2 regions of the Actinacidiphila glaucinigra genome follow, and region 1 is predicted to be linked to the other one. Evidence: riboswitches for the same ligand, from Rfam matches in the RefSeq annotation. Region 1 holds a riboswitch; the other holds the start of a gene.
What was found. A riboswitch is a leader RNA that binds a small molecule or an ion and turns the genes downstream of it on or off. The one in region 1 is predicted to bind cobalamin.

Region 1 (3,401 bases):
CGGACGAGGACACCGGGCTCGGCGGCGAGCGCGTCCACGTCGGTGAAGTTCGACATCAGCGGGACCGCCGCGACGGCGACCCGCAGGACGTCCTCGCCGTGCGGCGGCACCGTGTCCGACTCCCGGACGCTGCCGCGCAGCGACATCCGCAGCCCGTCCTCCTCGTCGATGCCGAGGCCGTGCCGGAACGGCAGCACCCCGTAGAAGCGGCGTCCGGTCAGCCCGCGCAGCATCTCCAGCCCCGGCTCCAGCAGGGACACGTCGCCGCGGAACTTGTTGACCAGGTAGCCGCAGACCAGTTCCTGGTCCTCGGGGGCGAGCAGCGCCGTCGTCCCGAAGAACGAGGCGAAGACCCCGCCCCGGTCGATGTCGCCGACCACGACCACCGGGAGCCGGGCGGCCCGCGCCAGGCCCATGTTGACGATGTCGCCCCGCCGCAGGTTGATCTCGGCCGGGCTGCCGGCGCCCTCGCAGATCACCGCGTCGTACCGCCCGCGCAGCTCCTCCAGGCAGCCGGTGACGGTCTCCAGCAGCTGCGCGCGGCTCCCGTTGTGGTAGCCGCGCGCGCTCATCTCGCCCACCGGGCGCCCCATCAGGACGACCTGGCTCGTCCGGTCCCCGCCGGGCTTGAGCAGCACCGGGTTCATCAGGGCCGAGGGCTCCACGCGCGCCGCCTGGGCCTGCATCGCCTGCGCGCGGCCGATCTCGGCGCCCTCGCGGGTCACGTACGAGTTCAGCGACATGTTCTGTGCCTTGAACGGCGCCACGGAAACGCCCTGCCGCGTCAGCCACCGGCAGATCCCCGCCGTGACGACGCTCTTGCCGGCGTCCGACGTGGTCCCCGCGACCAGCAGGCCCCCGCCCCTCATGAGTCCCTCCTCCGGGCGACCGCGCCCCACGCCAGGCGCCCGCCCACCGCGACCGCCAGCGCCAGCGCGCCGACCCGCCGCGACAACCGCGCCGCCCGTTCGATGTCCCGTACCTCCACCGGCCGGTTCCCCGCCCCCAGCACGGGCCGGTGCTCCACCCGCCCGCCATAGGCAAGCGTCCCCCCGAGGCGTACGCCCAACGCCCCCGCGAACGAGGCCTCCACCGGCCCCGCGTTCGGGCTGGGATGCCGGGAGCCGTCCCTGCGCCAGGCCCGCCACGCCCGCCGGGGGTCGGGGCCGGCCAGCACCGCGAGCGCGGCGGTCAGCCGGGCACCGGGGTAGCCGGCCACGTCGTCCAGCCGGGCCGCGGCCCAGCCGAACCGCCGGTGCCGCGGCGACTTGTGACCCACCATCGCGTCGAGGGTGTTGACCGCCCGGAAGCCCACCAGCCCCGGCACGCCGCCCAGCGCACCCCACACCAGGGCGCCCACGACGGCGTCCGAGGTGTTCTCCGCGACGGACTCCACGACCGCCCGCGCCAGTTGAGCCTCGTCCAGCGCCTGCGGGTCGCGGCCGCACAGATGGGGCAGCCGCTCGCGCGCCGCCTCCATGTCACCGGCGGACAGCGCGGCGCCGACGGCCCGTGCCTCGCGTACCAGGGAGGTTCCGCCGAGCACGGCCCAGGTCGCCGCCGCCGTCAGGGCGACGGACGCCGCGCCGGAACGGCGCACGGCACGCTGGAGCCCGGCCGCGGCCGCCACCGCGCCGCCCGCGCACAGGGCCGTGTGGAGGGCGCCGAGGCCGCGGTGGTCGCGCCACAGCGCCCGCTCCAGGCCGGCGGCGGCGTTCCCGAACACCGCCACGGGGTGACCGCGGCGCGGGTCGGCGAGGGCGAGGTCGGCGAGCCAGCCGAGGGTGGCACCGGTGGCGAACGCGCACGGCGCCGCGGCGCCGGTGTCGGGTGAACGGCCGGAGCCGCGCATCACAGGAGTCCTCACTCAGGGTCCGCGCCCTGGTTCGACGTGACCGGCGACGAGAGTCTCCTGGCTCCCGGATCGGCGGCACCCCCGGCCTTCCAGCCCCGAGTCGGGGCCGTGGCCATGGGCGGGGGTCCGCTCCCCGGTGACAGTGGCGGGACCGCGCCGGATTCGCACCGGACTTCCTCTCCTGCCGCCGTTTGGCGGTTCCGATACCACCACGCCCCGCTCCGGCCCGTCAACTCATCGCGACAGCCTGTGGAAAAGAAGAAACCCCAGCTCACGGCCGGAAGGCCGGGAGCTGAGGTCAACTTCACACCGCGGTGCGCGGGGACGTGCGGGTCAGGCGACGATCAGATAGATCCCGTACGCCACCGCCGCCGCGCACAGCGCGAAGCACAGGTACGCGCCGGTGCGGGCCAGGGCGGTGGTGCCACCCGGGGCGGAGGTGCCCGCCTCGCCGCCGCCGGCGGTGCCCTGCCTGGACAGGCCGACGATGCCGAGGGTGAACAGGCCGACGAGTCCGACGGTCACGGCGAGGCTGACGCCGAAGACGGAGCCGAGGGCAGCCCAGTCGATGTGCATGGTGCTGGTTCCTTCCGGGGCCGGTGCGGCTGCCGCCGTCAGGCGGAGGCCTTGGCGGGGTCGGTGTCGGCGGCGGTCGTGGTCAGGCCCGCGGGCGGCGGGATCACGGCGGCGATGGCCGTGGTGATGACGCCCGGCTCCTCGGCGTCGTGGGCCTCGTTGACGTTGGTGTGGTCGACGGGCTTGCGGCGGGAGGCGATCCAGATCGCGGTGCACGCGGCGAGCGCCAGGACGGCGACCGTCGTGACACCCCAGTCGCCCTGGTCGGCCAGGAGCGCGGCGCCCGCGGCGACCAGGCCCGCGGACGGGAGGGTGAGCCCCCACGCGGCGAACATCCGGCCCGCGGTGCTCCAGCGGACGACGCCGCCCTTGCGGCCGACGCCGGCGCCCATGACGGAGCCGGAGCAGACCTGCGTGGTGGAGAGCGAGAAGCCGAGGTGCGAGGAGGCCAGGATGACGGTCGCGGCGCCGGTCTGGGCGGCGAAGCCCTGCGGCGGCTGGATGTCGGTGATGCCCTTGCCCATGGTGCGGATGATCCGCCAGCCACCGATGAAGGTGCCGAGCGCGATCGCCATGCCCGCCGAGACGATGACCCACAGCGGCGGGTCGGAGTCGGGTGCGACGACGTTGCCGGCGATCAGGGCGAGGGTGATGACACCCATGGTCTTCTGCGCGTCGTTGGTGCCGTGGGCGAGGGAGACGAGGCCGGCCGAGGCGATCTGCCCGGCCCGGTATCCCTTGGCGGTGGCGGCCGGATCGGCGTTGCGGCCGATGCGGTAGGTCAGCCGGGTCGCCAGCATCGCGCCGACCCCGGCGACCAGCGGGGCGCAGACGGCCGGGATCAGGACCTTCATGACGACCGCGTCACCGTTGATCGAGCCGAATCCGGCCGAGGCGACGGAGGCGCCGATGAGGCCGCCGAAGAGGGCGTGGGAGGAGCTGGAGGGGAGGCCCGCCAGCCAGGTCAGCA
Region 2 (3,401 bases), 3.1 Mb from region 1:
GGTGTCGTAGTGGTCCGGGTGCAGCACGCCGCGGGCGGCGCGGGTCTGCGACCAGGCGGGGTGCGGGCCGTGGCGCTCGGCCAGGTCGCAGGAGGCCTCGTACGCGGCGAGCATGATGCGCTCGGCGATCTTTGTGGACAGCGCCTTGGCCTCGGCGGAGTCGAAGGGCAGCCGCAGCTTGAAGAAGACGTCCTGCAGGCCCATCGCGCCCAGACCCACCGGGCGCCAGCGCTCGTTGGAGGAGGCCGCCTCGCGGGTCGGGTAGAAGTTGATGTCCACCACGCGGTCGAGGAAGGTCACGGCGGTGCGGACGGTGGCGTCCAGCCGCTCCCAGTCGATGACTTCCTCCCCGGCGCCGCCGTCCCTGCCCACGAAGGAGCCCAGGTTGATCGAGCCGAGGTTGCAGACCGCGGTCTCACCGTCGTCCGTGACCTCCAAAATCTCCGTGCAGAGGTTGGAGGAGTGGATCACGCGGCCGGGCTCGGCGGTCTGGTTGGCGGTGCGGTTGGAGGCGTCCTTGAAGGTCATCCAGCCGTTGCCGGTCTGCGCCAGGGTGCGCATCATGCGGCCGTACAGCTCGCGCGCCGGGAGGGTCCTGCGGGCGAGGCCCGCGGCCTCGGCCTTGCGGTAGGCGGCGTCGAACTCCTCGCCCCACAGGTCGACCAGCTCGGGAACGTCGGCGGGGGAGAACAGCGACCAGGTGCCGTCGGTGTCGACGCGGCGCATGAACTCGTCCGGGATCCAGTGCGCCAGGTTGAGGTTGTGGGTGCGGCGCGCCTCCTCGCCGGTGTTGTCGCGCAGTTCCAGGAACTCCTCGAGGTCCGCGTGCCAGGTCTCCAGGTAGACGCAGGCCGCGCCCTTGCGCCGGCCGCCCTGGTTCACGGCGGCGACGGAGGCGTCGAGGGTGCGCAGGAACGGGACGATGCCGTTGGAGTGGCCGTTGGTGCCGCGGATCAGCGAGCCGCGCGAGCGGATGCGGGAGTAGGACAGGCCGATGCCGCCGGCGTGCTTCGACAGCCGGGCCACCTGGTGGTAGCGGTCGTAGATGGAGTCCAGCTCGTCCAGCGGGGAGTCCAGCAGATAGCAGGAGGACATCTGCGGGTGCCGGGTGCCGGAGTTGAAGAGGGTGGGGGAGCTGGGCAGGTAGTCCAGCCGGCTCATCAGGCCGTAAAGCGCCGCGACCTCGTCCACCGAGCGGCTGGTGCCGTCCTCGGCCAGGCCGGAGGCGACGCGCAGCATGAAGTGCTGCGGGGTCTCGATGACCTGGCGGGTGATCGGGTGGCGCAGCAGGTAGCGGCTGTGCAGGGTGCGCAGGCCGAAGTAGCCGAAGCGGTCGTCGGCGCCGTCGGCGAGCGCTGCGTCGACCAGCGCGTCCAGCCGCGCGGCGTGCTCGGCGACGAAGGCGGCGGTGCCGTCGGCGATCAGGCCCTCGCGGTGGCCGACCGCGATGGACGCGGAGAACGAGACCGCGCCCTCGCCCGCGGCCTCGTCGGCGATGGCCAGGGTGAGCAGACGGGCGGCGAGCCGCGAGTACTGCGGGTCCTCCGCGATCAGCCCGGCGGCGGCCTCGGTGGCCAGCGCCCGCAGTTCCGCCTCGTCCGCCGTGGCGCTGCGGCCGCGCAGCGCGGCGGCGGCGACCCGGCCGGGGTCGGTGTCGGTGAGGTCTGCGGTCAGTTCCGTCAGGACGCGCAGCAGGTCGGCTCCGGTTGAGGCGGGGTCCGATGCGGTGGCGGGTGCGGCGGGCGCGATGGTCACGTGTGCTCTCTCCCTCGTACGGCGGCGACGCGGAGGAGCGGCGGGGCGCACGTGGGGCAGGCCAGGGCATGCCGCGGCGCGTCCGCCGGCCCAACCCGCGAGGCCCGGACACTTCACCGTCCGGACGGCGCGCCGGACGGTGCCGTCGGCAGGTACTCGGACTCGCGGGCACGCCTTCAGGCGCCCGCACACCGTTGCGGGGCAGTCCCGGATTCTCACCGGCTTCCCCTGCGGCGACAGCGGAGTTGAGCATACATCTAGTGGCGCCCGCTGGTGACACCACCAGATGTTGTGTCGACGCGGTTACAGAGCGACGGGTTCACCGGTGCCAGTCGTGGCCGTCGCGGGAGTCGTGGACGCGCCCGGTCAGCGCGGCGAGCGCCAGGGCGAGGAAGAAGACCAGTGCGGTGACGGTGGCGAGGAAGGTTTCCATGCCTTCGACTGTGCTCCTCGCGGGGCCCCGCCGGGAGTGGCAGGACTGACGTGCTACCGCGAAATCCTGCCACGCCCCGACGGCCGGTCTGCCATCCTGGAGGCATGCTGCAGAACGTGGCCGTGGTCCTGCTCGACGGAGTCCATCCCTTCGAACTCGGAGTCGTCTGCGAGGTGTTCGGAATCGACCGGTCGGACGACGGTCTGCCGGCCTACGACTTCGCCGTGGCCTCCGCGCAGAGCCCGACGTTGACGACGCCCGCCGGGTTCACCATCGGCACCCGGCACGGACTGGAACGGCTGGAGGAGGCCGACCTGGTCGCGGTGCCGGCCGGCGACTCCTATGTGGACCGGGAGTACCCGCCGGAGCTGCTGGACGCGCTGAACCGTGCCGTCGGACGCGGGGCGCGGGTGCTCAGCGTCTGCTCGGGGGTTTTCGCGCTGGCCGCCGCCGGCCTGCTGGACGGCCGCCGCTGCGCCGTCCACTGGAAGCACGCGGAGGAACTGGCGCGGCGCTACCCCCGGGTGCGGGTCGAGCCCGACGTGCTCTACGTGGACGAGGACCCGGTGATCACCTCGGCCGGCACCGCCGCCGGGATCGACGCCTGCCTGCACCTGGTGCGCAAGGAGCAGGGCAGCGACGTGGCCAACGCCATCGCCCGGCGCATGGTGGTGCCGCCGCACCGGGAGGGGGGCCAGGCCCAGTACGTCGACCGCCCGCTGCCGCGTACCCACTGCGACACCGTGGGCGAGGTCCTGGCGTGGATGGAACGGCACCTGGACCGCGAGGTCACCGTCGACGAGCTGGCCGCCCGGGCGCACATGTCGCCGCGCACCTTCGCGCGCCGCTTCCAGCAGGAGACCGGTACGACGCCCTACCGCTGGCTGCTGGGTCAGCGGGTGCTGCTGGCCCGGGAGTTGCTGGAGGGCACCGACGAGACGGTGGACGCCGTGGCCGCGCGCGCCGGGTTCGGCAACGCGGCGACCCTGCGCCACCACTTCGCCCGCTGGGTGGGCACCACCCCCCAGGCGTACCGCCGCACCTTCCGCTGCCCGGAGCCGGCCCGTAGCGCATGACGACGGGCCGCCGCCCCGTCCCAGGGCGGCGGCCCGTGATCGTGGCCGGTGCGGCGGTCAGTGACCGGCGCCCACCGGCAGGTCCTTCTGCACGCCCGGGTCGCCGGCGTCGGCCGTGAAGTCGGCCTTGCTGGTCT

Region 2: linked by a shared signal. The riboswitch ahead of OIE69_RS15445 (ribonucleoside-diphosphate reductase subunit alpha) and the one ahead of OIE69_RS30025 (cobalamin biosynthesis protein) in region 1 are both predicted to bind cobalamin.

The regions. Positions count from the first base shown of each region.
Region 1 is NZ_CP109144.1:6,673,822-6,677,222, forward strand. Features, by position in the region: gene OIE69_RS30020 (cobyric acid synthase) at 1-869, opposite strand, end outside; gene OIE69_RS30025 (cobalamin biosynthesis protein) at 866-1,852, opposite strand; cobalamin riboswitch at 1,907-2,033, opposite strand; gene OIE69_RS30030 (hypothetical protein) at 2,189-2,431, opposite strand; gene OIE69_RS30035 (inorganic phosphate transporter) at 2,470-3,401, opposite strand, start outside.
Region 2 is NZ_CP109144.1:3,536,463-3,539,863, reverse strand. Features, by position in the region: gene OIE69_RS15445 (ribonucleoside-diphosphate reductase subunit alpha) at 1-1,755, opposite strand, end outside; cobalamin riboswitch at 1,886-2,045, opposite strand; gene OIE69_RS15440 (GlxA family transcriptional regulator) at 2,293-3,264, shown strand; gene mctP (monocarboxylate uptake permease MctP) at 3,322-3,401, opposite strand, start outside.